3 regions of the Oceanobacillus sp. FSL K6-0251 genome follow, and region 1 is predicted to be linked to each of the others. Evidence: riboswitches for the same ligand, from Rfam matches in the RefSeq annotation. Region 1 holds a riboswitch; each other region holds the start of a gene.
What was found. A riboswitch is a leader RNA that binds a small molecule or an ion and turns the genes downstream of it on or off. The one in region 1 is predicted to bind S-adenosylmethionine.
Positions count from the first base shown of each region.

Region 2: another riboswitch for S-adenosylmethionine. It lies ahead of metK (methionine adenosyltransferase); the one in region 1 lies ahead of MKY45_RS04150 (methionine ABC transporter ATP-binding protein).
Region 3: another riboswitch for S-adenosylmethionine. It lies ahead of MKY45_RS17375 (methionine ABC transporter ATP-binding protein); the one in region 1 lies ahead of MKY45_RS04150 (methionine ABC transporter ATP-binding protein).

Region 1 covers NZ_JBBORS010000001.1:823,159-833,349, forward strand. Annotated here, with positions in the region: gene MKY45_RS04125 (tyramine oxidase subunit B) at 1-815, shown strand, start outside; gene MKY45_RS04130 (hypothetical protein) at 972-1,190, opposite strand; gene MKY45_RS04135 (2-keto-4-pentenoate hydratase) at 1,219-1,989, opposite strand; gene MKY45_RS04140 (alpha-hydroxy-acid oxidizing protein) at 2,082-3,227, opposite strand; gene MKY45_RS04145 (methionine ABC transporter permease) at 3,242-3,910, opposite strand; gene MKY45_RS04150 (methionine ABC transporter ATP-binding protein) at 3,906-4,925, opposite strand; SAM riboswitch class I at 5,068-5,165, opposite strand; gene MKY45_RS04155 (pyridoxal phosphate-dependent aminotransferase) at 5,227-6,396, opposite strand; gene brnQ (branched-chain amino acid transport system II carrier protein) at 6,654-7,991, shown strand; gene MKY45_RS04165 (TetR/AcrR family transcriptional regulator) at 8,037-8,624, opposite strand; gene MKY45_RS04170 (ABC transporter ATP-binding protein) at 8,898-9,797, shown strand; gene MKY45_RS04175 (ABC transporter permease) at 9,797-10,191, shown strand, end outside.
Region 2 covers NZ_JBBORS010000001.1:3,386,161-3,396,351, forward strand. Annotated here, with positions in the region: gene MKY45_RS16845 (gamma carbonic anhydrase) at 144-671, shown strand; gene metK (methionine adenosyltransferase) at 726-1,925, opposite strand; SAM riboswitch class I at 2,094-2,199, opposite strand; gene pckA (phosphoenolpyruvate carboxykinase (ATP)) at 2,383-3,969, shown strand; gene MKY45_RS16860 (ABC transporter substrate-binding protein) at 4,169-5,155, shown strand; gene MKY45_RS16865 (ABC transporter ATP-binding protein) at 5,168-5,974, shown strand; gene MKY45_RS16870 (ABC transporter permease) at 5,961-6,752, shown strand; gene ytkD (RNA deprotection pyrophosphohydrolase) at 6,780-7,250, opposite strand; gene MKY45_RS16880 (hypothetical protein) at 7,281-7,790, opposite strand; gene MKY45_RS16885 (hydrolase) at 7,942-8,262, opposite strand; gene MKY45_RS16890 (mechanosensitive ion channel) at 8,364-9,920, opposite strand; gene MKY45_RS16895 (o-succinylbenzoate--CoA ligase) at 10,039-10,191, opposite strand, start outside.
Region 3 covers NZ_JBBORS010000001.1:3,487,232-3,497,422, reverse strand. Annotated here, with positions in the region: gene MKY45_RS17405 (ion transporter) at 1-253, opposite strand, end outside; gene MKY45_RS17400 (DinB family protein) at 479-952, shown strand; gene MKY45_RS17395 (arsenate reductase family protein) at 972-1,328, shown strand; gene gcvH (glycine cleavage system protein GcvH) at 1,395-1,775, shown strand; gene MKY45_RS17385 (toprim domain-containing protein) at 1,990-2,355, shown strand; gene MKY45_RS17380 (thioredoxin family protein) at 2,500-2,820, shown strand; SAM riboswitch class I at 2,961-3,060, shown strand; gene MKY45_RS17375 (methionine ABC transporter ATP-binding protein) at 3,189-4,211, shown strand; gene MKY45_RS17370 (methionine ABC transporter permease) at 4,204-4,872, shown strand; gene MKY45_RS17365 (MetQ/NlpA family ABC transporter substrate-binding protein) at 4,935-5,792, shown strand; gene MKY45_RS17360 (hypothetical protein) at 5,990-6,142, shown strand; gene sufC (Fe-S cluster assembly ATPase SufC) at 6,355-7,143, shown strand; gene sufD (Fe-S cluster assembly protein SufD) at 7,161-8,471, shown strand; gene MKY45_RS17345 (cysteine desulfurase) at 8,471-9,694, shown strand; gene sufU (Fe-S cluster assembly sulfur transfer protein SufU) at 9,681-10,109, shown strand; gene sufB (Fe-S cluster assembly protein SufB) at 10,148-10,191, shown strand, end outside.

The sequences.
Region 1 (10,191 bases):
AAGAACTGCCGCGTTCCATTCATACTTTTACACTTAATGATAAAGAAACAGGAGCACCGCTGGCAATCATGGCGGGGAACTTAATCAGTTCTATGCGAACGGGTGCAGTGCCTGGAGTTATATCAAAACATCTTGCTAAGAAAGACGCAAAAGTTTTAGGTGCTGTTGGAGGCGGTGCAATCAATCAGTCTTGTATCGAAGCAATAGCAAGTTCCGTTAGTACGCTTGAAAAGATTGTCCTTTTTGATATTAATTTAGAAAAAGGAAAACAAATTGCTGATAAATTGGAAAGGCAATTGAATCTTTTCGTTGAAGTAGTCGATGATTTGGATCACTGTATTCAGCAATCCGATATAGTAACTGTTGCTACATCTGGGAAAATTAAGCCAGAAATAAAGAAGGAAAGTATAAAGCCTGGGGCGCTTATCATTCTTACAGGAGCAGCAGATTTATCTCAAGAAGTTTACAATCAATCAAGAATCGTTTCAGATTTATGGTCTATGCATAAAAAATGGCTGGAAGATGGATTATCACATCCTGATGGTATAGCCAGCATTCGTGATTGGACGATGTCAGGTCAACTATTAGAGCTCATCCATAACGGTGAATTTGATGACAGCACGGTTGATGATATCGGGGATATTATTTCAGGTCAAAAGACGGGAAGAAATACAGAAGATGAAGTTATTATTTGTATGACTGGAGGTCTTCCTACAGAAGACGTTGCCTGGGCATATAAAGTATATCAAAATGCATTAAAGAACAATATTGGAACAGCGCTTCCGTTATGGGAGAGCTCCTATTTAACAAAATAAATTAGTTTTCCTGTTTTCATTGAATTCTGCAGCTAAATTGAATAATAGAAAAAATAATGGATTGCTATTCTGATTGATTATGAATAGCAATCCCATCTTTAACTTAAGACTTGAATAAGAAGTAACACCATCCACTGCCTGATGTTACTTCTTATTCTAAATATAGAAAACAAGGTAAACAGAAAAGGCTCCAAATACAATAATATAAAAAAGTATTTTAGCAAGTGTCGGCTTCTTGTAACAATCGTAAATTGCAGGTACAGTAATTAAAAAAAGTGCAATAATCATAGTTGCTGTATTTAAGAAAAAAGTAATTAAAATCCCTGCAATAATAAATAAAACCCCTGATATAATATTCTCTTTCCTATTTATCATAAGTCACCCCATATTCTCTATATCACGCTTAAATCAAGGTTATTTTCACACTGCCAATATCACGGTAGCTGGCAAGATATTCACCTGCTTCTGCTTCAAATGGCGAAATAAATGTTCCAGAAGAAACCACCATGCCTTTTTGCAAAGACAAGTTATGACTGGCTAATTTCTCCACAAGCCATTTAACCGCATTGACAGGATTATCTAATACCGCATCAGAGCATCCGGTATGTGTTGTTTTTCCATTATATTTTAAATCGAGATCAATTGCACCGAGCTTTTCTATGCTGGGAGAAGGAACAGGGCTGCCTGTAACTATTCTGCCTGTTGCTGTATTGTCAGATAGCAAATCCATTAATGAAAAATTCGGGAACCAGTTGATATATCTTGCATCTGGAATTTCAATTCCCGGAGCAACAGAAGTTTTTTCGATGATTTCCTGAACATCTGCGTTGTTTGAGATATCTTCATTGATGAAAAACATCAATTCAGGTTCAATCAAGGGAGAGAATAAATGGGATAGGGCATACTCAGCATCTCCCTGTAACACTTGTGATGTCAGAATGGTTCCGTAGGCAGGCTCGTGTGTATCAGCAATTGCCTGTGTTTCTTTGCTGGTCATACTGATTTTATAGCCCGCGACCGAATCACCCTCCTGAACACGTTTGTTAATAAACGCATGCTGCACTTGATATGCTTCGTCTTCGCTGATTGTATAGTTTTCACGAATAAATGAAACGGGCTTATGCGCCTCGTAAGCTGTTTCGATATGTGCTAAAATTTCGGGAATAACGCTCATGCTTAAAATCTCCTTATAGCTTTTTCATAATATTATATGATTATGATGAAAGAAAAGAGCGTCTCCGTCAAGAGGCCGCTCTGTATATATACTTAGTTATCAGCAGCAATTTTCAATGTGAGCTGCTTTACTTCTTCTATTGTCTTAGCTCCAGATAATGCCATCGATACAGCAACTTCTTGCGCAAGGTTAGCGAATATCTTCTGAACGCCTGCTTCTCCCTGAAGTGCAAGCGCGTAGGTATACGGACGCCCAAATAAAATCGCATCTGCGCCAAGCGCCAGGGCTTTGATGACATCTGCTCCCCGGCGGATGCCGCTATCAAGCAGCAAGGGGAAATCTGGACCAACAGCTTCGCGTATAGCTGGTAATGCTTCCAGACTTGGTATGATTCCGTCCATTTGTCTGCCGCCATGATTGGAGACAATAATCCCGTCTATTCCGGCTTTTATTGCTTGTTTTGCATCTTCAGGATGAAGGATGCCTTTTAGAAAAATTGGCAGCTTCGTACGTTGACGTAATGCCGTTATATTGTCCCAATGAAGGGATGGGTGATGAAGGTTTTCAATAATTGATTCAACTTCATCCTGTCCATCCTTTAAGCCTTCTTGAAATGCAGGATCCTGGACATAGTTTGCTTTTCCATACCCTTTTTTCAATGGGGAGTACTGATGCCTCATATCATCTTCACGCCACCCGAGAATCATAGTATCCACGGTGACCACTATCGCTTCATATCCGGCTTTTTCTGCGCGTTCTGCCATACTGTAGGAAATAGCATCATTATTGGACCAGTATAATTGAAACCATTTTGGTCCATGAGGAACAGCTTCCGAGACTTCTTCGATAGATCTTGCTGTAACAGTGCTTTGAATGTATGGAATATTCATCGAAGCCGCAACATTTGCAATGGCAAAGTCAGGTTCTTCATGAACCATTTTTAAATGTCCTATCGGAGCGACCATTAATGGGGAAGCATATTCTTTTCCTAAAATACGTATAGATGTGTCCACTTCGGAGACATTACGTAAAAACCTGGGAATAATCGAATATTTCTCAAAGGCTTCTCTGTTTTTTCTTAACGTTTCTTCCCCGCCGGCACCAGAGCGGATGTGGCCAAATACTTCTGCCGGCAGGGCATGCTTTGCTGCAGCTTCAAGCTGTGCAGTGCCAATTGGAAAGGAATCTTGTATGGTTATATGCTCTAAGAAAGAGCCTTTCTTGGATGAGGTTGTCATATTTTTTCCTCCAATTAATCTTTTTTCAATCGTTCGGCGAGTCGGTTTCCAAGAGACTGAAGACCTTGAACGATAATAACGAGCATAATAACCGTAACGTACATGACGTCTGTTTCATAACGCAAGTGTCCAAATCGGTAAGCTAAGTCACCCAGGCCTCCAGCGCCGACTAATCCGGCCATAGCAGTTGCCCCGATAAGGCTGATTGTTGCGATGGTTAATGCAAGAACAATGGCTGGTCTCGCTTCACGCAGCATCACATTCCAAATAATTTGATGTGTCTTTACTCCCATCGCTCGATATGCTTCGATAACACCTTGGTTGACCTCTAACAGGGAGGATTCAATCAGTCTGGCGATATAAGGAGCTGCATTGACAACGAGCGGCACAATAACTCCTTTTACACCAATGGTTACACCTACAATCAATTTGGTGAAAGGAAGCATAAAGAATAAAAGAATAATAAATGGAATGGACCGGATGACGTTAATCAGCAGGTTTAAAGACTGATAAACAAACTTATTTTGCAAGGGTTGTCCCGGACGTGTCAAAACTAATAGAATAGCTAAAATAACGCCGATAATAACAGCGAAAAATAAAGAGATTAAAACCATTTGAAGAGTTTCTATTATGGCATCATAAAACTCTGAACCCCATTGATCAATAAATGCCTGCATGTTAATTCACCCCCAATTCTTCTACTTCTACGCCTTGTTCTTTTAAGAAGGAGAGAGAATGTTCTACTTGATGCTCACTGCCAATCAAATGAACGACAAGGTTGCCGACAATGCCATTTTTTAATTCGATAATATTGGCAGTCAGAATATTCGGCTCTACATAAAATTGCTGTGTTACCTTAGACAGCAGCGGCTGACCTGTATTTTCACCAAGGAAGGTTAAACGAATTACTTTGCCTTCTAAATTCAATTCATCAATTAAACGATCCGATAATTTTCGTTGTGAAATGGTATTTAAGAACTTTTTAGTCGTCGGCTGTTTAGGTTTTGTAAATAGTTCTATCGTCGAACCTTGTTCAATGAGGTTTCCGTTTTCAATAACATAGACATAATCGCATATTTTTTGGATAACGTTCATTTCGTGCGTGATTAATAGTATTGTGATCCCAAGCTCTGCATTAATTTTTAATAATAGTTCGAGAATGGAATTTGTCGTTTCTGGGTCGAGTGCGCTGGTTGCCTCATCGCTCAGGAGGACCTGTGGCTCCTGTGACAGCGCCCTGGCAATAGCGACACGCTGCTTTTGACCGCCGGAAAGCTGGGAAGGATAAGCATCTTTTTTCTCAGATAAATCGACAATATCTAAGTATTTCATGACTCTTTCCTTAACCTCTGCCTTCGGTACGCCGAGTAATTTTAATGGAATCGCAATGTTATCATAGACACTGGCAGTCCTTAATAAATTAAAATGCTGAAAAATCATGCCGACCTTTTGTCTTGTTTGCCGGAGCTTTTCTTTTGACAGCTTCGTTAAGTCGGTTCCATCAATCCAAACCTTTCCTTTCGAAGGAGACTCCAGTAAATTGACACAGCGAATTAATGTACTTTTTCCTGCACCGCTGTAGCCGATTACGCCATGGATTTCTCCTTTATTGACAGAAATCGTCACATCGTCCAGTGCAGTAACATCCTTTCCTTTTTTGGAGGGGAAAACTTTTGTGACATTCTCTAATTTGATCATCTGCTGTTTTTCCTGCCTTTCTATCATTATGCTGCAGTTGATAGGTAATATTGTTTGCAGCTGTCTTGTCAGAATCGATACAATTTCTAAAAAAGAGCCTCTCTAGGGTAAGAGAGGCTCGAAAATGTAATCTTATTTTCTGCTCTCATCTTTCAAGACGGGTGTCTTGCTGGAATTAGCACCTTTTTTTAAGGTTGCCGAGCTTCAACGGGCCAGTCCCTCAGCTGCTCTGGATAAGAGGTGTGGTAGTAATTGAATTGTATTCTTTAAAAGTATCTTATTTTACAAGTTTCGTCAATATTTATTTTTGAAACAGCTGCAGTTTCTCAATACGTCGAATAGCTTCGCGAATACGATTCTCTTCTACGAGTAATCCGACGCGTATATAACCTTCTCCATTCTTTCCGAAACCATTCCCGGCTGCAACGGCTACATCCGCCTCTTGTAATAAATAATCAGCAAATGTTTCACTTGTAAATGCCGCTGGTACAGGGAGCCAGGCAAAGAAAGAGCCTTTCGGTGCAGTGACTTCCCAGCCGATACGTCTGCATTCTTCTATGAGAACATCTCTGCGCTGTTCATAGCGTTCCACAAGCGAGGTGACACAGCTTTGGTCCCCTAATAATGCTTCCGCAGCTGCCTTTTGAATAGCTGGGAAAAGACTGACAAATAAATGGTCCTGCAGAATATTAATCGCTTCGATCATATCTTTGTTGCCAGCAGCAAAACCGACTCGCCAGCCGGCCATATTATAGGTTTTGGAAAGGGTGTACAGCTCAACGCCGACATCTTTCGCTCCTTTTGTCTGTAGGAAGCTTATTGGCTGATAGCCGTCGAAACCGATGGCTCCATAAGCGAAATCATGAACAACACCGATATCATTTTCCTTCGCTAACGCAACGGTATCTTCAAAAAATTCTTTCGTTGCGACACCTCCGGTCGGGTTGTTTGGATAGTTGAGATATAATAGCTTGGCAAGTTTCTTTTGTTCCGGCGTCAGGGCAGCATAATCTGGTAAAAAATTGTTTTCCTCTAATAATGGAAACGTGTCATAAGTAACGTCTGCTAATGAAACACTGGACAAATAATCTGGATATCCAGGGTCTGGCAAGAGCATTAATTCGCCTTCATCCATAACAGCTAAAGGGAGTTCTACCAAGCCAATTTTACTTCCGAACAAAATAGCAATTTCTGAAGCAGGATCTAAATCGACATTATATTCTCTTTTATAAAACTGTGCTGCAGCCCCTTTTAATTCATCGGTACCGCGGAAAGGGGAATATTTATGGGCAGCCGGATTTTCGGCGCTTTCCTGAAGTGTACGGATAATATGCGGCGGTGTCGGCTGATCCGGGTTGCCTTGTCCGAGATTGATAATATCTCTTCCTTCTTCCAGGGCTGCAGCGACTTTGCCGGCAAGGGATGCAAAAAATTGAGCAGGAAGCTTTTCTACACGACGGGATAACTTCATCATCTATCGACCTCTTTATACTAGTTTGTGAATTTTATAATTACATCTAATAGTATAAGTTTGCAGTGCGATTGTCTATAAAAAATATGAGAAAACAGCAAAACAAGGCAGGATGGGAATTTTTTCCGTGTCTCTTATTCATCCCTTTTTCCGTTGCATTTCATATGTGAAAGTAGTAAGATAGAAATCGTGTCAAATTATGTTAAATAATTAGATAATTCCAAGAATTATTTGGTTTGGAGGTAGGAGGAATAAAAATGAATACCAAACTGCGTATAGGAAATTATTTAGCAATTGCATTTATGTTATTTGCTTTATTTTTTGGAGCGGGGAACCTGATTTTCCCGGCACAGCTCGGACAATTATCAGGAGATAATATTACCCCGGCTACGATTGGCTTTTTAATCACTGGAGTAGGGTTGCCTTTTCTGGGTATTATGGCAATGGGCTTCTCTGGAAAAAATAATCTGCAGGAGCTTGCCAGCCGTGTCCATCCTGTTTATGGTCTTGGGTTTACGGCGTTACTTTACTTAACAATCGGACCATTCTTTGCAGCTCCAAGAACAGGAACAGTGGCTTATGAGGTTGGTATTGGTCCATATGTAAGCGAAGGATCTCAATCAACGGTTCTCTTGATTTTTACCGGAGTCTTTTTCTTAATTGCCCTGCTTGTCTCGTTATTTCCATCTAAAATTGTTGATAATATTGGGAAATTTTTAGCGCCAGTGTTGGTTGTTTTACTGCTTGTTTTATTGGCAGTTGCCCTCTTTAATCCGATGGGGACGATTCAGGCTCCAGAGGAAGCATACCAGACTTCCGCCTTTTTTATCGGATTTTTAGAAGGTTATAATACGATGGATGCTTTGGCAGCACTGGTATTTGGGATTATTATTATTAATGTTATCAAAGGGTTTGGAATTACAGATAATAATCAAATTCTCTCTGCGGTGACGAAGATAGGCTTAACTTCGACAGCACTGCTGGTTATCATCTATGTAGGAATCTCTTACCTGGGTGCAACAAGTGTGACAGAATTAGGTGTATTGGAAAATGGAGGGCCTGTGTTAAGCGGTGCTGCAGCGTATTACTTCGGTACATTTGGAACGATTTTGCTGGCTGCTATTATTATATTAGCTTGTTTGACCACTGCTATTGGTCTGATTACAGCAAATGCAGAGTATTTCCATACCTTGTTTCCGGCGATTGCTTATAAGCCATGGGTATTCTTCTTTTCCATTTTAACTTTTGTCATAGCTAACTTTGGTTTAGAAAATATTATTGCTTTTTCTACGCCGGTACTTATGTTCTTATATCCGCTGGCAATGGTATTAGTTTTGCTGACGTTCGTATCACCGTTTTTCAACCATTCACGTCTTGTCTACATCCCGACTATTGCAGTTACGTTCATATTTAGTATCATAGACGGTCTTGTAGCGCTTTATCAGTCATTAGAATTAGAGCTGCCTGGATGGTTAGATACGCTTATTGAGACACTAGGCGATACTCTTCCGCTTTATGCAGAAGGTTTGGGCTGGCTTTTGCCGGCAGTTATTGTCGCAGTCATTATGATTATTGTCTCGAAAGTAAAAAAATAAAATAAAACCTGGCTGTTGGATTTTTTTATCTAACAGCCAGGTTTTTTAATTATCATTTTTTCCTGCAATTCCGTAGAAAAACAACTTCATTAATTCTTCTGTCAGCGGAACGAGCTGTTCGATGGCATCTCCTTTTTGTAAATAATCGCTAAACATCTGAAGGTAGACGAAGATAGCTGTATCGCTGATAGCAGGATCAATAAAACCTTCATCCCTGCCCTGTTGAACGAGCTGCATCATTGCTGGAAGTGCCTTTTCCTGGTAGAGACGCTCGATAAAATTACCTGGTATTTTATATTGCTCCATCATATAATTGGAAAATTCTTCGTGTACATCATTTACGATTTGTGCTTCAGAGAAGATAAGCTGCTTCATCTTCTCTTCATACGATATCGGCTTTTCAATGAGTTTATGATATATTTCCCACATTTGATTCGTATAGTAGACAAGCACTTCATGCAATAATTTTTCCTTGCTATCAAAATAATTATAAATGGTTACCTGCGACACACTTGCTTCCTTTGCAATCTTTGAGATGGAAACCTTTTTGATGCCATTTTTTTTAAATAATGCTGCGCTTGTATTTAAAATCTTTTCTTTTTTGATTGATGTTCTGCGTTCAAATCCATCCATAGCCTGTCACCCCCGTAATTATCACAGTGTAACTGGATGGGACTGGGACTGCGGTTACTCGCCCCACCGAAAACCATTGCGATTACTCGTCCCATCGTATAGAGCTGTGTGTCGAAAAGCCCTCACTGAATAAGGTTTTACTTTATCATATCACATTTAGAAATGAAATATAAATATAATAATATTTCAAAACTTATTGACGTAAAATTATTTTATCTATATTATGAAATATATCAGGTTAAATATTTCAAAACTTTCAGGGGAGGATTTCTTATGACTGTACTGCAGCTGGACCGGGTATCAAAACGATTTGGTGATTTTCAAGCACTGGATCACGTGTCAATGGAATTAAGAGAAGGAGAAATTTATGGATTTATCGGACCGAATGGAGCGGGGAAGTCAACAACGATACGTATTTTATTAGGAATGTTAAAGGCAACAGAGGGGCGCGCAACCTTATTTGGGAAGGATGCATGGAAGGACGCTGCAGATATTCATAAACGCTGTGCCTATGTACCGGGAGATGTGTATGTATGGCCCAATTTAACGGGCGGAGAAGTGATTGATGTTTTACTGAAAATGAACGGGAGCTATTCTGAGAAAAAACGTGATGAATGGGTAGAACGATTTCAGTTTGACCCGACGAAGAAAGCAAGGTCTTATTCGAAGGGAAACCGGCAAAAAATTGCTCTGATAGCTGCCTTTGCTTCAGAAGCTGATTTATTTATCCTGGATGAGCCGACCTCGGGACTTGACCCTCTGATGGAGCATATTTTTCAGCAGGGTGTAAGAGAAATGAAAGAAGCAGGGAAGACAGTACTTTTATCCAGTCATATTTTATCGGAGGTCGAGAAGCTTTGTGATCGTGTTGCAATTATTCGCAAAGGAAAAATCATTGAAAGAGGTACACTGGATGATTTGCGTCATTTAACAAGAATGCAGATGCAGGTAGAAACCAGAGAAATTCCAGAAGGATTCGCAAATCTGTCCGGTGTACACCAGTTAGAAGAAGCAGAAGGACAAATTACTTTTCAGGCAGATACAGATCATATGGAGGAGATTATCAACTATTTAAATAAATATGGCGTACGGAAACTAGAAAGCACTCCGCCGACGCTGGAAGATTTATTTATGCGTCATTACGAGGGACGAAGCAGCGAGGAGAATGCGTGATGAGAAAACATATCAAAGGAACGGGGATATTGTTCCCTATTTTAATGAGACAGCATCGACTGCGGCTGCTGCTGTGGCTGTCTGGACTTGTTCTGGTAAGCTGCTCTGTAGCTTATGCGTACCCAGACCTGTATCCTGATCAGGCATCCAGAGAAGCTTATTCCATGACGATGGAAAATCCGGCCATGATTGCCATGCTTGGAATAGGGTATGATCATTACCAGAAGATTGGCAGCTTATTTGCGCTGGAGATGCTATTATTTTCTGCCATTGCGGTGGCTATTATGAATATTTTACTCATGTCGAAGCTGACAAGGGATGATGAGGAGAATGGCATCTTAGAGCTTGTTCAATCTCGATCTGTCGGACGTTTAAGCTATCTAACGGCTTCCTT
Region 2 (10,191 bases), 2.6 Mb from region 1:
TGCCTACAATTAGGAGATTACGATAGGAATAACAAGTCTTTCTCCTTCATTCAGTACTAAAATCAACTCATTTAGAACTGCCTTTCCAGATAATATTTCCTTTGATATACTTTAATCAATATGACTGAGTTGGAGGAATACAAATGATTGAATCATATAAAGGAATAACCCCGTCTATTGATTCTGCCGCATTCATTGCCAAAAATGCAGTAATCAACGGAGACGTGACGATTGAAGAAGAAGCAAGTATTTGGTTTCATACGGTGATTCGCGGTGATGTAGCACCGACAAAAATAGGTAAGCGTACCAATGTCCAGGATCTCTCTATGCTGCATCAAAGTCCTGATATGCCGTTAATTCTTGAAGATGATGTCACTGTTGGACACCAAGTCACCTTGCATTCAGCAATTATACGCCATCATGCGCTGATTGGCATGGGGTCCATTATTTTAGATGGCGCAGAGATCGGGGAGCATGCTTTTGTCGGCGCAGGAAGTCTGGTGCCGCCGGGCAAAAAAATACCGCCCCGCACATTAGCTATGGGTAGGCCGGCTAAAGTGGTTCGTGAATTAACCGATAAAGACTATCAAGAAATGGACCGCATCCGTAAATCCTATGTGGAAAAAGGACAATATTATTTAAAAGAAACAAACATGGGCGGAAATGAGTAAAACCATCCTATTCCAAAGAAAAACGTCAGGCATCTTCAAACACCTGACGTTTTTTTATTTTGCAGTCAACGCTTTTAATTCTTCGACTTTATCTGTTTTTTCCCATGGGAATGTAATATCTGTACGTCCGAAATGGCCGTAAGCAGCTGTGTTTTTAAAGATTGGCCTTCTTAAATCAAGCATGCGGATAATACCTGCCGGACGCAAATCAAAAAGCTCCCGGACTGCTTCCACTAATCTCTCTTCACTGACTTCCCCTGTACCGAACGTATTGATTGAGATAGAAACGGGCTGTGCAACGCCAATCGCATAAGCCAGCTGAACCTCACAAGAATCAGCAAGACCTGCAGCAACAATATTTTTAGCAACATAACGGGCCGCGTATGCAGCAGAACGATCCACTTTCGTTGCATCTTTACCGCTAAAAGCGCCGCCGCCATGTCTGGCATAGCCTCCATAAGTGTCTACAATAATCTTTCTTCCGGTCAAGCCGACATCGCCTTGCGGACCGCCTAAAACAAAGCGCCCGGTCGGGTTAATATAGTACTTTGTTTTTTCATCCAGTAATTCACCGGGTACAACAGCTTCGACAACATGTTTAATAATATCCGCTTCGATTTGTTCATTCGTAATATCCGGATGATGCTGCGCGGAAATGACAACCGTATCTACACGCAGCGGCTGGTTATCTTCACCGTATTCAACGGTTACCTGTGTTTTCCCGTCTGGACGCAGATAGCCGATAATCTCTTCCTTCCGGACATCTGCTAATCTTTTGGATAAACGGTGTGCTAAAGAAATTGGTAAAGGCATCAGCTCTTCAGTTTCATTACATGCATAACCAAACATTAATCCCTGGTCACCGGCACCAATTGCCTCGATTTCTTCTTCGCTTTCTTGTCCTTGTCTTGCTTCCAGCGCAACATCCACACCGCCGGCAATATCAGGAGACTGCTCATCAATAGCAGTCAATACAGCACATGTTTCTGAATCAAAACCATATTTTGCCCGTGTATAGCCAATTCCTTGTACTGTTTCACGTACAATTGCAGGAATATCTACATATGTACTTGTAGAAATCTCTCCGGCAACTAAAACAATTCCAGTTGTAACCGTAGTTTCACAAGCTACTCTGGCATTCGGATCCTTCGAGAGAATCTCATCCAGAATAGCGTCTGAAATTTGGTCAGACATCTTATCCGGATGCCCTTCAGTAACTGACTCAGAAGTAAATAAACGACGATTTGCAGCCATAAGGCTAACTCCCCTTCTCCAATAATGTTACGGAACTCTATTTCAATATAAATTTATCATTCCACCCAATGTGGTTTCATTTTTTAGAGGATATTTAAAAAGTCTCCTAAAAACAAAAAAACCTCTCCTTCAAAATATATGAGGAAAGGAAAACTTATTGGCCTTTCGCTCTTATTGTTCAAGGAATGATCCTTGCATCAGGTTAGCACCTTTCACTTCAAGTGAGGTTGCTGGGCTTCATCGGGACTGTCCCTCCACCATCTCCAAATAAGAGTATCCGTTCAATATTTAGATTAACGAAACAAGCCTCTCCTGTCAACCTTATTATCATTTGTGACAGAAAAAATAATTTTTCATAAATTAGTATGGACTATTATATTTAATGTGTTATACTAATAAACATATTTCAAGATAAAATCAATTCTAAACCATTAATTAAGGAGTGAATAATTGCTTTATGAAAATATTGCGGAGAAGTATACTGGAGGAGCTCACTTTAACTAATATTTACAGCAACTATTCTGTTGGCCAGCTTATTGAAAAAATTATTCATCGTGATGAAGCAAAATTAACATCTACTGGCGCGGTCCGTGCCACCACTGGAAAATACACGGGACGTTCTCCAAAAGATAAATTTATTGTAAAAGATGCTTTGTCAGCGGATAAGGTAGACTGGGGAAATGTTAATCAGCCTATTGAAGAGGAAGTCTTTAATCAGCTGCTGGGCAAAGTGATTGCCTATCTAGATAACCAAGAGGAAATTTTTCACCTGCAAGCTTATGCGGGTGCGGATGAAAAATACAAACTGCCTATTCAGGTAATCAATGAATACGCTTGGCATAATTTATTCGCAAGACAATTATTTATTCCTGTTGAAAAAGACATGGAGCAATTACATGAAGCTGATTTTACAGTAATCTCCGCTCCCGGTTTTAAAGCAGACCCGGAAGTTGACGGTACAAACTCCGAGGCTTTTGTTCTCATTTCCTTTGAACAGCGCATTGTGCTTATCGGCGGAACAGAATATGCTGGAGAGATAAAAAAATCTATCTTCTCTGTAGCTAATTTCCTGCTCCCTGAGCAAAATGTTCTGTCCATGCATTGCTCCTCTAACGTTGGAGATGAAGGCGATGTTGCTTTATTTTTCGGGTTATCCGGAACTGGAAAGACCACACTTTCAGCTGACATTGACAGAAGATTAATCGGTGATGATGAGCATGGCTGGAGTGACGAGGGTGTCTTTAATATTGAAGGCGGCTGCTATGCAAAATGCATTAATTTATCCGCAGAAAAAGAACCGCAAATCTTTGATGCGATCCGCTACGGATCTGTTCTGGAAAATGTCGCCTTGGATGAAGATACACGCGTCCCGGATTATGATGATACTTCGTTAACAGAAAATACACGGGCAGCTTATCCATTAGAAAATATTGATAACAGCTTAGAGCCAAGTGTGGCTGGACATCCAAATACAATTATTTTCCTGACCGCAGATGCTTCCGGTACTTTGCCGCCAATCAGTAAATTGACAAAAGAGCAGGCAATGTATCATTTCTTAAGCGGATACACGAGCAAACTGGCTGGTACAGAACGTGGTGTAACTAAGCCTGTAGCTACATTCTCAGCATGCTTCGGATCTCCGTTTTTACCATTAAATCCATCTGTCTATGCAGAAATGCTCGGAGAAAAAATTGATAAATTTGATGCAAATGTATTTCTGATTAATACTGGCTGGACCGGCGGCATGTTCGGTGTGGGAACGAGAATGAAATTATCCTACACGCGTGCGATGGTGCATTCCGCTTTAATCGGCGAGTTAAATGACGCGGAAACAACAACAGATGAAATTTTCGGATTGGCTATTCCAAAATCCATTCCAGGTGTTCCTGATGAAGTGCTTGTTCCTAAAAATGCTTGGGCGGATAAGGAAAGTTATGAATTGGAAGCTAAAAAATTAGCTGGAAAATTTCATATGAATTTCGAGAAATTCACGGAAGTCAGCGAAACAATTCAACAGGCTGGTCCGCTGTATCGTCCAGTATAATCAAACAGCTTCTCCAAAATAGCATATTCACGCGTTAAAAGGGTAAACTCCAATTTGGATTTACCCTTTTTTCTTGCTGCTCTTTCCTTTTCACCTCACAAAATCTCCAAATTCTAGGCGTTCACACAATCATCCCGCGAAACATATATTTATAGAAGATATTCAAGAACAGTTTTTTGAGAAAGGAAGGAAGAAGAAAATGAGAAAGCTTGCTTGTTTCATTCTATTGATTTGTTCTCTGCTTCTCATTAGTGCCTGTAATCAAAATAAAATGACCCAGATAGACCTTGCAGAAGTCACACGATCTATTTTTTATGCACCGCAATATGTTGCTTTAGAAAAAGGCTTTTTCGAAGAAGAAGGACTGGAGGTTGATTTGCAAACAACATGGGGCGGCGATACGACAATGACAGCACTGTTATCTGACAGCGCAGATATTGCGCTGGTCGGCTCAGAAACATCTATCTATGTCTATGCTCAGGATTCCAGGGATTACGCCGTGAACTTTGCCCAGCTGACTCAGACAGACGGCACATTTTTAGTAGCCAAGGATGCAGATGAAGAATTTAATTGGGAGGATTTACGCGACAGCCATTTTCTCGGCCAGCGTGTCGGCGGAATGCCCCAGATGGTTGGAGAGTATGTTTTGAAGCAGCATGATATCAACCCTCAAGAAGATTTAAATTTAGTTCAGAATATTGATTTTGCAAATATTCCAGGCGCTTTTGCCAGCGGCGATTATGAGTATGTGCAGTTATTTGAACCAACCGCAAGTATTTTTGAAGCGAATGGCCAGGGTGAGATTGTCGCCTCTTTCGGAGAAGAATCCGGGCAAGTGCCGTACACTGTCTTCATGGCAAAGCAAAGCTTTTTAGATGAAGAAGAGGAAACGGTCGAAGCATTTACCAGAGCAATCTATAAAGCACAGCAATGGGTGCAGGAAACAGATTCGTTAGAAATTGCCGAAGTGGTAGAGCCATATTTTGAAGATACCGATGTAGAAATGCTCGCGAATGCCATCGACCGTTATAAACAGCAGGGATCCTTTGCGACATCTCCACTGCTGAAAGAGGATGCCTGGGAAAACCTAAAAGATATTATGGATGAAGCTGGAGAACTCCCTGGAGACGCTCCCTATGAAGATCTCGTCAACACAGAGTATGCAGAGCGGATTATCGGGGAATAAAGGAGGCCAACAATGTCTTATCTTACATTAGACCGGGTATCTCATTACTACTTCTCCAAAAAACAATATACAGAAGCGCTGCACAATATCTCTTTCTCTGTGAAAAAGAATGAATTCATTTCATTGCTCGGACCAAGCGGCTGTGGTAAATCTACGCTGCTCTCTCTTATCTCTGGAATGCTGCAACCTGCTGAAGGCAATATTTTAGTGAACGGTAAGAAAATAGAGGGAAGCGATTTAGAAATCGGCTACATGCTCCAGCAGGATTATCTGTTTCCCTGGAAAAATATTATTGATAATGTGCTCATTGGACCCAGAATCAGAAAACGGCAGCCAGAGGATTTAAAGCAAAGAGCAATTGCCCTTTTGGAAGAAGTCGGTCTAGAAAATGTCGCAGATAAATACCCTAATGAATTATCAGGAGGGATGCGGCAGCGGGCGGCATTAATCAGAACACTTATCACAGAGCCGGAAATTCTCTTACTGGATGAACCCTTTTCTGCTCTGGATTTTCAGACAAAGCTAAAACTGGAAGTATTGGTAGCTGATTTATTAAAAGCTTATCAAAAAACAGCGATTCTGGTAACACATGATATTGGGGAAGCTATTTCAATGAGCGACCGGATTATTCTGATGTCTTCGCATCCCGGTGCAATTGAAAAAGTATATGACGTGCCTGTTGAATTACGAAATGAATCACCGTTTATGGCAAGAAAGCATCCAAAATACAGCCGGCTTTTCGATAAAATCTGGGCGGACTTAGACCAGCAAAAAGATACAGTAAAGCCTCTAGAGGAGGATGCTTATGAACGGCCCTAAGTTATTTGCACTCTATCAGCAAAAATTAAAAAAAGAGGCTAAGATTGTACTGACCTGGCAGCTGTCTATTTTAATTTTATTTTTTGCTCTCTGGGAGACAGCCAGCAGGTTTTACTGGATAGATCCGCTGCTCTTCAGCTCGCCCAGCCGGGTATTCAGCTCGATATGGAGCCGGCTCTTAGAGGGATCCTTACTCAGTCATATTCAGATTACGCTGCTTGAAACCATCCTCGGCTTTTTGATCGGCACAATTGCCGGAATTATCATTGCTTCTATGCTCTGGAGCTTTCATCGTTTTGCGAAAGTCATGGATCCTTATCTGGTAGTTTTTAACGCGATGCCAAAAGTGGCTCTCGGCCCGATACTCATCGTAGCACTTGGTCCCGGCTATTTATCCATCATTGCGATGGGATTTATTATTTCTGTTATTGTTACCACCCTTGTTGTATTTGCGGCTTTCAACGAGGTAGACCAAAATTATTTAAAAGTGTTGCGGAGCTTTGAAGCAACAAAATGGCAATGCTTTAAAGAAGCGGTTTTTCCTGCCTCCTTACCAGCTATTATCTCCACCTTAAAGGTGAATGTCGGGCTATCCTGGGTAGGAGTTATTGTCGGGGAATATTTAGTTTCCAAACAGGGGTTAGGATATTTAATTATTTACGGCTTTCAGGTATTTGATTTTACGCTTGTTATGTCCAGCCTTGTCATCATCGCTATCCTTGCGGCGATTATGTACAAAACCGTAGAAAAAATAGAGCAGATGCTGATCCGAAAATAGCAGCCAGCGCTCAGCTGACTGCTATTTTTATACATACGATTTTTTTATCCGGAGCAAACAGGATTCCAGTACAGCATCCTTCATAATAAAACTAAAATCCGTTTTCCTTTTTACATTCGCCGGGATATTCTTTAGGAATACCGGACCTTTCGTTTCATAATAAGTAGATTGCGGAATCAATTCATCAATTTCCGCATAGTAGACATTCTTAATGACTGTTTCATAACGCCCGTCCACTTTATACTGTCCAATGTAATGGAGCTTGTTTACCGTTGCCCCTGTTTCCTCCATAACTTCCCGGACAGCTGCCTGCTCTGCTGTCTCTCCAGGTTCGACCTTCCCTCCAGGAAATTCAATTCCTCTTTCCTTGTGATCCGTTAACAGCCATCTATCTTTATATCTGCAAATCACCCATACATGCTTAGGGCTTTTTGAAAATGGATGATCTAAAAAAGATAATTGTACCGTATTATTGTAAAAATCCTTAAAAACGTTCACTACTTCCACTACTTTCCCACAGGGCTGTTATCACTTATAGCTTATATCTTGAATTTTCCAGCCGTTTTGAAATGCCATCTCCACCACAAGAGTGTAACTCCCTACCATGTCATTTTCATTTTCCTGTACTACTTGTACAGAATGATTTGATATATTTATCATATCATATTCATTTTCTTCTTGAAACCATGGCTCCGTTTGTGTCGGGATAACATAAACGCCTTCCGCTTCAGCCCGGAAGTAATAGTCAACAAAGGCTGCGGCTAATTCTGGTGTAACATATGCTTCAAAAGCTTCTGTAAGCTCCTGTTCTGTTGCATAATGCTTCAGCTTATACGAATCATCCGCATCCTGCTTCAATGTATCTTCTAACCCATTCATAACGCGAATAACTTCATCCTGATCCGGCTGCATTTCTTCTGCTTCTGCAGATGCATCAATCTGATTGTTTCCTTCGCCAGCAGACTCTCCAGGTACAGTGATAGATAAAATAACGGCTGTCATCATTGTAAAACAAAGAATTAAAGCGAGCTTTCTCATCTACAAGCACTCCCTCTTCTTATCTATGTTTCCTGTCTAAACAAAACCTGTTTTTACTGATGAAAAATTCTTTATTTCTGATTTTCCATACACTATACTGTACCTTTTTATTATATCATCTAAACATTTTCATACCAAAGTACTTTTTTACCTACTCTTCATCCAATATTCCCATAGTCCGAATATGGTTCTTCGTATTTTCATCCCCCAGATCATATAACGCTTGATACACTCCTGCCATCGTTTCATCATAGACATCATTGGCAGTGTCCAAATGGTAGGGCACAAAAGGGATATGTGAACGTTTATAGCTGTCAAAACTCGCTTCATGCAGTCCTTCAAATTTTCTGCGCAGCATTAATATCTCTTCTGCCGTCGCATAAATCACAAAATCATCATTTCCCTGATACGGAATCCGGGAAATCTCACCTTGTCCAATACTGATAAAATATTTTTGTTTATCCAATATCATCACCTCACGATTATATTCTCCGCAAAAAACGAAAATAATCTCTTAAATATGAAAAAAAGCGCATATACCTTTGAAGGTATACACGCCTTTTCAAACTGTTATTACAGATTATCATTATTGTCCGTATTATCCGTACGATTCTGCTGCTCCTGATTAATGGAAGTATTATCAATTGTTCTATCAAATTTCTGCAGATATTTTGCTGCAAAATCTTTTCCTCCCAAACCAAAGGCAAGTCCAAAGGCCAATGCTAATGCGGCCAGCAGCAAGATAAATGCACTATTTACAATAGTTGATGCAATACCTAATTGGGATACAGCCATAAATGCTGCCAGAATCAAAATACTATACTTGGCAAACCCTGCAAGTACACCAGTTGCCGGTCCATTTAACAGATGCAGTAATACTTTTTGCACCATTGAACCGAGTAATAAAGCAATGCCCAAAATAAGCACTGCTGCCAGAACATTTGGCAGATAAGCAGTAATTGCGGTTGCAATTCCTACCAGGAAATCCAACTGAATAATATACAATGCCTGCACCGTTAAGAAGAAAATAATTAAAATCTGTACAACATAGCCGCCAATATAAGATGGTGTCCATTTCGCCTGGTCCACTGCTTTATTATTGCTGACCGTGGAGACAAAACGATTAAATCCTAATTTAGCAAGATAACTGCTGACAAATTCGCCAATCAGTTTACCTAACCAGATGCCAACCAGAATTAAACCAATTGCAATCAAGATATTCGGAATCATCTGCACAACACTGTGCAGCATGCCAATCGCCGGCTCCGTAATCCCTGCTAATTCCAATTGTTCTAAAGCAGAGATGGTAATTGGAATCAGAATAAGAATGAAAACAATGTTTCCGACAAATTTTGCAAAAGATGTCCCTTCAAATAAATTGGACAGCTTTAATTTTTGAATCCATTTCTCTGTACCTGCTGCGTCTAATAAATTCGTTACGACACTGCGGACAATCTTGCCGACAAACCAGCCTACTGCAAAAATAAGTATGGCTGCAGCAAGTTTAGGGATAAAGTTTAAAACAGACGCCAACAGACCGCTAAACGGTTCGGCAACCCCCTGAATATTTAAAGCCTGCAGTACACCAGGAATAAATAGGAGTAAAATAAGATAGAACGCAAATTTCCCGATAGTTTCCGTTGTTTTTCGGATTCCATCCTCAGAATCAGCAACTCCTATTTTGGAAAACAGGCGCTGAATGCGCAGTTTCTTGCTTCCTTCAACAATCATCCATTGGACAACGGTTGCAATGACCCAAGCCAATAGTAAAATTAATGCTGCCTTCACTACTGCCGGTATGAAATTTAAGAATGTTGAGATCAAATCCGATAATGGATTAGCAATCATCGACAGATTAAGAATATTGAAGAACAAAATAAATGCAACAATCAGCAGTATGTAATAAACTGCTTTTGCAATAACCTTTTCTGACTTCACCGGTTCCCCTTTTAACCGGAACCGATTAAATAGCTTATCATCCCAGTTCGTTTTCTTTAACGCTTTTTCTATTACGTTGCTTATCAGTTTAGCAAGCAGCCATACGATAAGAAGAACAATAAGCGCTATAACCACATTTTGGAGTCCAGTCCAAAAGTTTGCTGTAAAATAATCGTTCATAAAGTTTTCCATTGATTTTTGCCCCTTTCTAAACAGTATAGTTAGCGCTACCCGTCATTAAAAAGAGCCAAACCTATTTTATGAAACTGTAAAGAAACAGCAAAAAATTTGTTACAAACTTGCTATGCGCCTATCGATAATTCTTTAATGCCTGACGAACCAGCTTATTTGCAGCATTTCTCGGTAATTGATCCATATAATGAATTTCCTTCGGATGTTTATAACGTGCTAATTTATCCTTTAAGAAAGAAAGAATCTCCTCTTTTGTAATCATTTTGTCCGT
Region 3 (10,191 bases), 2.7 Mb from region 1:
CATTCCACGGGCTCTTAAAAAAAGCTGTAAGAGAAGAGCTTCCTATTAATCTAATAATAATTTCAATTGTAAATACAGCTAATAATAAAGTATCCAGCCAATAAATGATAGAAGGGAATTGATTGGAAATAGCAGGGTACGTTTCAAAGCCTACAATAATAGCATTAAAGATAATTAATCCGATAATCGTGTTCGTAAATATTTTGTTTTCTGCAATCGCAGCACATTTTGCTTGAAAAGAATTTTTTATCATAATAAATATCCTCTCTCTATTAAGTGTTCATCCGATATGTAAAATAATTTGAATTACAATTTAAAAGACCTCTTTTTTCCACAACTATTATTGTACGAATACTTTTTTATTTTGTCACTTCTGATTACATTTACGGCCAGCAGATATGGATTCAATATATTGGATTAAAGCAGAAGTTTCGTGGTACGCTAATAAAAAAGAAACATTATCTTAGGAGGGACTAGCATGTATCGAAATTTAAATGATTTTTTAACAGAATGGTCACAGTCTGCTGATGGTACAAAATCTGTATTAAAAGCTTTAGAGGATGACAAATTAAATCAGTCAATAGTAGAAGGACATAACAGCCTTGGCTGGCTGGGCTGGCATTTGGTGAATAGTCCTGTTTTCTTTATGAGCCTGGTCGGAATTGATTTAGACTCTTCTTATGATCCAGACGCCGTTCCAACAAAAGCAAGTGACATACTGGAAGCATATGAGGATATCTCAACTAGCGTTGCAGAGAAAGCAAAAGAGCAGCTGACGGATGAAGCATTAGTAAATGAAGTAGGTGATTTCGGCGGACCTGCTCCGAAAGGAAGTATTTTACGTATGCTGGTCAGTCATCAAATCCATCATCGCGGTCAGATGACTGTGCTGCTTAGACAGGCTGGCCTAGAGGTGCCCGGCGTTATGGGACCAACGAAAGAGGATCAATAGAAGAAGCGGAGGAAGAATAATGACATTATCTTTTTATTGGTATTCGAAATGCGGCACCTGTCGAAATGCAAAAAAATGGCTGGATGCAAACCAAATTGATTATAAGGCGATTCCGATTGCTGAAGAGCCTCCAAGTGCGAATGAACTGCTGTCTTGGATGGAAACAAGCGACCTGCCGCCTAAAAAATTCTTTAATACCAGCGGTAAAAAATATCGGGAATTAAATTTGAAAGAAAGAATAAATGATTTATCGCCGCAGGAAATGGCGGAGATTTTAGCTTCTGATGGTATGCTCATCAAAAGACCGGTCTTAACCGACGGCAAGAAAGTAACTGTCGGATTTAAAGAAGAAACCTATGAATCTGTCTGGAAATAGTGCTAGAAATGTAACTGACTTCCATGTATAGTTGAAGAGAATAAAGTTTTGTTGGAGGGATACGAAATGAGCTTGCCAAATGATTATTTATATTCAAAAGAACATGAATGGGTAAAAAAAGAAGATGGAAAAGTTCGTATAGGAATTACAGACTTTGCACAGGATGAGCTTGGCGATATTGTTTTCGTAGAATTACCGGAAGTCGGCGATTCTTTAGAGCTGGAAGAGCCATTTGGAAGTGTGGAATCTGTTAAAACGGTATCCGAGCTGTATGCTCCAGTCAGCGGAAAAGTGGTAGAAGTAAATGAAGAACTGGAAGACAGCCCAGAGCTTGTGAATGAATCACCGCATGAAAAAGCATGGATGATTGTTATTGAACTTGAGAATGAAGCAGATTTAGAGGAATTATTAGATTCGAAAGCATACCAGGAATTTATCGAAGGATAATAAAATTACATTACACCTATTTTAGAGAAAGAGAAAATACAGGCGCTGCTCCTGAATTTTCAAAAAAGGCTCTAAAAATAGGTGAAAAAGAGCTGACTTTTCCACATTCGTGTATAGTTAGCTCTTTTCTTTTCATATAATATAGAAAAAGCATAGGATAGGATTAGGTTAAAAAAGATGTTTACCTAATCACTTCGATAAGGAGTGCAAAACGATGATGGAAGATGATTACAACAAAGTCATAATCGTTGAAGGGTTATCTGATAAAAAGCATCTAGAAAAAATTCTTGACGACAATACCATCACCATTGTTTGTACAAATGGAACCATCGGTGTAGAAAAATTTGAAGAGCTGTTGGAATATTATCATTTGGACGATACAGATGTATTTATTCTGGTGGACGAGGATGATTCGGGAATGAAACTCCGAAAACAGCTAGCCAGGGAACTGCCGCACGCAGAGCATATTTATGTAAGCAGTGAATTTCGTGAGGTTGCCGCCACCCCAAAAAGAATGTTGGCAAGTATTCTGGCAGGAAAACGCATTGGAATCAATCTCAATTACCTTGCAAAATGGTAACGTAAAACGTTAAAATAAGAATGGATTCTATTCGCCGAGGAAATAAATAAGGAAAGATGCGAAGTCGTTTTATACGCAATCAGTGTAATCCTTTCACTCAGCATATATTATTTTATGGGAAGAAAAAGATTGAGGGGAATGAACTTGAAACAGTTTAGTGGAGAAGAAAAGAATCATCAACGATTCATACTATATATTTATACACCATTTTGCGGGACATGTACGGTAGCCCGCGCTATGCTTGAAAAAATAGAAAGACTGCATAAAACTGATATATTTACGGAGATGAACGCGTCCATGCACCCTGATTTTATGCAGTCTCATCAAGTCGAAAGCGTGCCATGTCTTGCATTTATGGAAAACGGTAAAATGATTGAGAAAGTGTACACGTTTCAATCGACAGCAAATATTTATCAGTATTTGATGAAATACAAACCGGAATTATTCACAGCAATAAACAACTAAGTTTTTTCTGTACAAGAGGACGGTTCAATATACGAGAAGCAGCAGATTCCACAGAAACCTGAGTGAATGGCTAGGGATTGTGATTGACAAGGCACAAATGGCATGCTACTATAATGGCACTTCATTTAAAAATAGGCAAACTCTTATCAAGAGCGGTGGAGGGACTGGCCCATTGAAACCGCGGCAACCTTCAATCATTGAAAAGGTGCCAATTCCTGCAGGAAACTGTAAAGATAAGGGAGCAATGGACGATATTGTGTATAATAAAGCGTCTTTCTGTTCTCTTGCAGAAAGACGCTTTTTCAATGAAGAGAAAAGTAAATCGTACACAATAAAATAGGTTTGTACACATATAGGAGTGAAATAAAGTGATATCCATTGAAGGATTGAAGAAAATATTCTCTTTAGAAAAAAAAGATATTGTCGCTGTTGATAATTTAAATCTTAACGTAGCAGATGGAGATATCTATGGCGTCATCGGATACAGCGGGGCAGGGAAAAGTACTTTTGTCCGCTTGATTAACAGGCTGGAAGAACCGACGACAGGTACGATAAAAATCGGTGATCAGGTTATTACCTCCTTATCGAAAAAGGATTTGCGTATCGCCAGGCAGGATATTGGAATGATATTCCAGCATTTTAATCTGCTCTGGTCCCGGACAGTCGCTGAAAATATAGAATTTCCGCTTGAGATTTCCGGTGTGGAGAAAAGCGACCGGAAAAAGCGGGTGCTGGAATTGATTGAATTAGTAGGCTTGGCAGGAAAGGAAAATGCCTATCCGGCACAGTTAAGCGGCGGACAAAAGCAGCGGGTCGGAATTGCAAGAGCATTGGCGAATTCACCGAAAGTCCTGCTTTGTGATGAAGCGACCTCCGCACTTGATCCGGAAACAACGAATCAAATCCTGCGTTTATTGCAGGATATTAATGAAAAGCTGGGTCTAACCATTATTTTGATTACCCATGAAATGCATGTTATCCGCAAAATTTGTAATCGGGTTGCTGTGATGGAACAAGGGAAAGTGGTAGAAGAAGGAACGGTTCTCGATGTATTTACCAGACCAAAGCAGCCGGTAACGCAGAAGTTTGTTGAACAGCTGACTGGTCCGGATGAGGAAGAGGAAGACATGACAGAGTTGAAGGAAAGATATCAAGAGGGCGCGTTATTACGGATTCAGTTTTTAGGAGAAAGTGCAAATCAGACCGTAATCAGCCAGCTTGTGAAGAATTTTGATATCCATGTTAATATTTTGCAGGGGAAAATCACCCAGACACAGGTCGGGAGCTATGGGACATTGATTGTTCAGCTGATTGGAAATCAGCTGAAAGAGGCAATGCAGTACCTGGAGGAACAGGATGTTATTGAATTGGAGGTAATTCAGCATGCTTGAGGAATTATTTCCAAACGTTACGATAGAAGATTTAGTAGAAGCTTCTCAAGAAACACTTTACATGACCATTATAGCTTTAGTCGGCACAGCCATTATTGGCTTACTTTTAGGGCTGCTGTTATTTTTAACGTCGAAAGGGAACTTTTGGGAAAATCGATTGATTAATTTTGTTGTTGCAACATTTGTCAATGTATTTCGTGCTGTTCCGTTTATTATATTGATCCTGCTGTTATTTCCTTTCACCGATTTTGTAGTGGGGACACTGCGTGGACCTAATGCTGCTTTACCGGCTTTAATCCTCGGGTCTGCTCCATTCTATGCAAGATTAGTGGAGATTGCATTGAAGGAAGTAGATAAAGGGGTTGTAGAAGCTGCCAAAGCAATGGGAGCTAAAGCAAGTACGATTATTTTTAAGGTGCTGCTTCCAGAGTCCAAGCCTGCACTTGTATCGGGGCTGACGGTTACAGCGATTGCTTTAATCGGTTATACTGCGATGGCAGGAGCGATTGGAGCAGGCGGATTAGGAAACCATGCCTACTATTTCGGATTTCAGCGGAAAAGCTGGGATGTTGTATTTGTCAGCACAGTCATCATTGTGATTATCGTATTTATCTTCCAATTTATTGGGGATGCTATAACCAGAAAGATAGACAAGCGTTAAGAAAGGTGCTATTCAAGAATTTCTTGATTCACATAATAAAAAATAAAAAAGGGGCGTTCAACATGAAAAAGCTTTGGTTTTTAGCAGCTGTAAGTTTGATTTTATTCTTAGCAGCATGCGGAGGAAATGATGATTCTTCCAATAATGAAGAAGGTACAGGCAGTGAAGGGGACGAGCCGACTGAAATTACAGTTGGTGCTTCCAGTATCCCGCATGCTGAAATTTTAGAAGAAGCTGCACCATTATTAGAAGAAGAAGGAATTACATTAGAAATTGAACAGTATGAGGACTATGTTTTACCAAATGATGATTTAGATAATGGAACACTGGATGCGAATTTCTTCCAGCATCAGCCGTTTCTTGACCAAACGATAGAGGATGCCGGATATGAGATCGAATCTATTGGCGGGGTTCATGTAGAACCAATGGGAGTCTATTCTCAAGGTATTGAAAGTATTGATGATATTCCAGATGGAACAGAGGTAGTATTAAGTAACTCTGTATCAGATCAGGGGAGAATTTTATCTTTATTTGAAGCAAATGGATTAATTACATTAAATGAAGATGTGGATAAAGTTGCTGCAACAATAGACGATATTGAGGAAAATCCGAAAGATTTATCCTTCCACCCGGACGTTGCTCCTGAGATTACACCGGATATTTATAATAGTGAAGAAGATTCATTAGTGGTTATTAACACCAACTTTGCTATCGGAGCAGGATTAAATCCACTTGAAGATGCGCTTTTCATTGAAGGCGATGAATCAGATTATGTAAATGTTATAGCTGTACGTTCAGAAGACAAAGACAGCGAAGCATTAAATACATTAGTAGAGGTACTGCAATCTCAAGAAATACAGGATTTTATTACGGATAACTATGATGGTGCTGTAATTCCAACACCAACTGATGCAGAATAAAGAGCATTTCCGAAGAATACTAAGAATGTGAGAGTATATCCACCTATAGCGAAAGATTTTCATAAATTATCCGAAAATATAAGTTTAAATCGATTTTGAGCGGGAATCATACCTGTGTTAGCATATTGAATGTGTTAAACAAACCGAAAGGATGATTTATTATTACCACTGAAAATGGTTTAAGCTACACTTCGGAAATGGAAAAAGGAATTGGTCAATCAAGAGGTGTCAATTACGAGGAATATGACCGAAGCTTGAATAAAAAGTTAAAAGTGGAAAAAGAAAGAGAACAGGAATACCAGAAGGCGAAGAGACTTTCTACAGAAGCAGTTTCTGGTAATTTAAGATAAAAATAACAAAAGCTGATGTCACGGGGCATCAGCTTTTTAAATGGGAACAGATCATGAAAAAAGTGTCTAAAGAAGCATAGTTAAAAGCTTTTTAAAGACGAATGATAACAGTTGCGAATTAATTTGAAATGCTTTAAGATTGTAATGAGAATAAATTGAGAATGGATATCATATTCATTTCATTTAAAATACAGTTTTTGGAGGTATGATTTATGTCAGGCTCAGTATTAGAAGTTAAGAATCTTCACGTATCTATTGAAGATAAGGAGATATTAAAAGGGGTAGACCTAACCATTAAAGGTGGAGAATTCCATGCTGTCATGGGACCGAATGGTACAGGTAAATCCACATTGGCATCTGCCATTATGGGTCACCCTAAATATGAAATAACAGAAGGATCCATCACCCTCGACGGGGAAGATGTTTTAGAGATGGAAGTAGACGAACGTGCCCGTGCCGGTCTGTTTTTAGCAATGCAGTACCCAAGTGAAATCAGCGGTGTAACTACTTCTGACTTCTTACGTTCTGCGATTAATGCAAAACGCGAAGAAGGCGATGAAATTCCATTGATGAAATTCATCAAAAAATTGGATAAGGACTTAGATTACCTTGATATTGATCAAAATATGGCAACACGTTACCTTAATGAAGGTTTCTCCGGCGGGGAGAAAAAGCGTAACGAAATCCTGCAATTAATGCAGCTGGAGCCAAACATTGCTATCCTTGATGAAATTGATTCAGGGCTGGATATCGACGCATTAAAAGTAGTATCAAAAGGAATCAACCAAATGCGTTCGGATAATTTTGGCTGCTTGATTATTACTCACTATCAACGTCTATTAAACTATATTACACCTGATTTCGTACACGTAATGATGCAGGGACGCGTTGTGAAGTCTGGCGGACCAGAGTTAGCAAAACGTCTTGAAGCAGAAGGTTACGAGTGGATTAAAGAAGAATTAGGAATCGAAGACGAAGAAACTGCAGAACAAAACGCGTAATGTAAGGAGGGATAATCATGACTGTAGAAACAAAGCTTTCATTCAATCAAGAATATATCCAGGCATTTTCCAAAGAACGAAATGAACTCGGCTGGATGGCTACGCTTCGTTCCAAAGCTTTGGAAATGGCTGATTCGCTAGAAATGCCAAAACCAGATAAAACAAAGATTTCAAACTGGAATTTTACAGATTTCCAGCATTCCTATAAAGAAGCGGCAAAAATCGCTTCTCTTGATGAACTGCCTGAAGAATTAAAAGAATACTTCGATGAAGATGCCAGCATGGAGAATCTATATATTCAGCGTAATCAGACAGCTGCATATAACAGCCTTGCGCAGAAGCTTCAGGATAAAGGGGTTATTTTCACAGATATTTTTACAGCAGTCAGAGAGCACAGCGAGCTGGTTGAAAAATATTATATGAATGATGCAGTTGCTGTTGATCAGAACCGTTTAACAGCGCTTCATGCAGCACTGATGAACGGCGGCGTATTTGTATATGTTCCTAAAAATGTACAGGTGGAAGAACCGCTTCAAGCAATCTTCTGGCAGGAAGATAACAGCAGCGCATTATTGAATCACGTGCTTGTTGTAGCAGAAGAAGGCAGCTCATTAACCTATGTAGAAAACTATATTTCTCATAATGATACAGAAGAAAACGTTGCGAACCTTGTAACGGAAGTATTTGCGCATGATAACGCACAGGTTGCTTACGGTGCAGTAGATAACTTTGCTGCCGGCACAACTACGTATGTGAACCGTCGCGGTGTTGCTAAACGTGATGCAAGAATTGACTGGGCACTTGGACAAATGAACGATGGAAATACGGTTTCTGAAAACATTACCTACCTTATGGAGGATAATTCAGCTTCCGAAGCAAAAGCAGTATCTGTCGGACGCGGAAAGCAGACACAGAACTTCACGTCAAGCATTCGCCAATTCGGAAAAGAAACCGATGCGTATATTTTACAGCGCGGTGTGATGAAGGGTTCTGCCTCTACGATTTTCAATGCTATCGGTAAAATTGAACATGGCGGCACAAAATCGAACTCTGAGCAGGAGTCCCGTGTATTGATGCTGAGTGAAAAATCCCGTGGAGATGCCAATCCAATTCTTCTTATTGATGAGGATGACGTAACAGCAGGTCACGCTGCTTCTGTAGGCCGTGTGGATCCGCTGCAAATGTATTATCTTATGAGCAGAGGGTTAGAGCGTGAAGAAGCAGAACGCCTGGTTATTCATGGTTTCTTGGCTCCTGTGGTAGCTCAAATTCCAATTGAGTCAGTACGTAAGCAATTAACACAAGTGATTGAAAGGAAAGTTTATTAATGGATATCAAGGCCATTAAAGAACAATTTCCAATCCTTCAACAGGAAGTAAATGGACACCCCTTAGTATATTTGGATTCTTCTGCGACGTCGCAAAAGCCGATTCAGGTGATTGAAGCGGTGAATGATTATTATAAGCAAAATAATTCCAACGTTCATCGCGGGGTCCATACCCTCGGGTCAAGAGCAACCGATCAATACGAAGGAGCACGCGAAAAGGTCCGGGAGTTTATCAATGCGGGAAGCACGAAAGAAATTATCTTTAACCGGGGTACCACCGCGGGACTCAACTTGGTAGCATCAAGCTATGCCAGAGATAACGTCGGCCCGGATGATGAAATAGTGATTACGCCAATGGAGCATCATAGTAATTTGATACCGTGGCAGCAGGTTGCTAAAGTAACTGGAGCCCGTCTGGTATATCTGCCATTACAGGAAGACGGCTCGATTTTATTAGACGATGTAAAGAATATAGTGAATGAAAAAACAAAAATCGTTGCGATAACACATGTTTCCAATGTTCTTGGAACGATTAACCCAATAAAAGAAATAGCCGAAATTGCACACCAGCATCAAGCTGTGATGGTTGTGGATGGCGCACAGGGTGCTCCACATATCAACGTGGATGTGCAGGATATCGATTGCGATTTCTATGCTTTCTCAGGGCATAAGATGTGCGGGCCGACCGGCATTGGCGTTCTTTATGGGAAGCAGGAGCTTTTAGAAAACATGGAGCCGATTGAATTTGGCGGAGAGATGATTGATTTTGTAAATCTATACGATTCTACATGGAAGGAGCTGCCTTGGAAATTCGAAGGCGGTACACCTATCATTGCAGGAGCAATTGGACTTGCAGCAGCAATCGACTTTCTTCAAGAAGTCGGTCAAGATGAAATACTAGCTCATGAAACAGAGCTGGCAGCCTACGCACTGGAACAGATGCGCACCATCGATGGTATTCAGCTCTATGGACCGGAGAAACGAGCCGGGCTGGTTACGTTTAATCTGGATGATGTACATCCGCATGATACAGCAACCGTGCTTGATGCAGAAGGAATCGCTGTTCGTGCCGGACATCATTGTGCTCAGCCTTTGATGAAATGGCTGGATGTAACAGCAACAGCCAGAGCGAGTTTCTATCTTTATAATACCAAAGAGGATATTGACCTTTTAGTAGCTGGGCTGTTAAAGACAAAGGAGTATTTTGGGAATGGCTTTGAATAACCTCGATACACTTTATAGACAAGTTATTATGGATCATTATAAAAATCCGCGTAACAAAGGAACCCTGGAGAAAGAATCTGTGACAGTAGATATGAACAATCCGACCTGCGGGGATCGTATTCAATTACAATTAGATGTACAAGATGGCATTGTAAAGGACGCGAAATTCCAGGGAGAAGGCTGTTCGATCAGTATGGCATCCGCATCGATGATGACACAGGCAATCAAGGGAATGGAAGTGGAAGCAGCATTGAAAATGTCAGAAGCCTTCTCTGAAATGATGTTAGGACATGACGTCGATTCAGAGGAGATGGGAGATATTGAAGCACTTCAGGGAGTTTCCAAATTTCCTGCACGGATCAAATGTGCAACACTCGCTTGGAAAGCCATGGAAAAGGGTGTACACAACGAATAAGACAGAGCTTTTAATCTGTCAGAGGGAGGTTATTAACAATGGCAAAAAATATGCCGGAAATGGAAGAGTATAAATATGGATT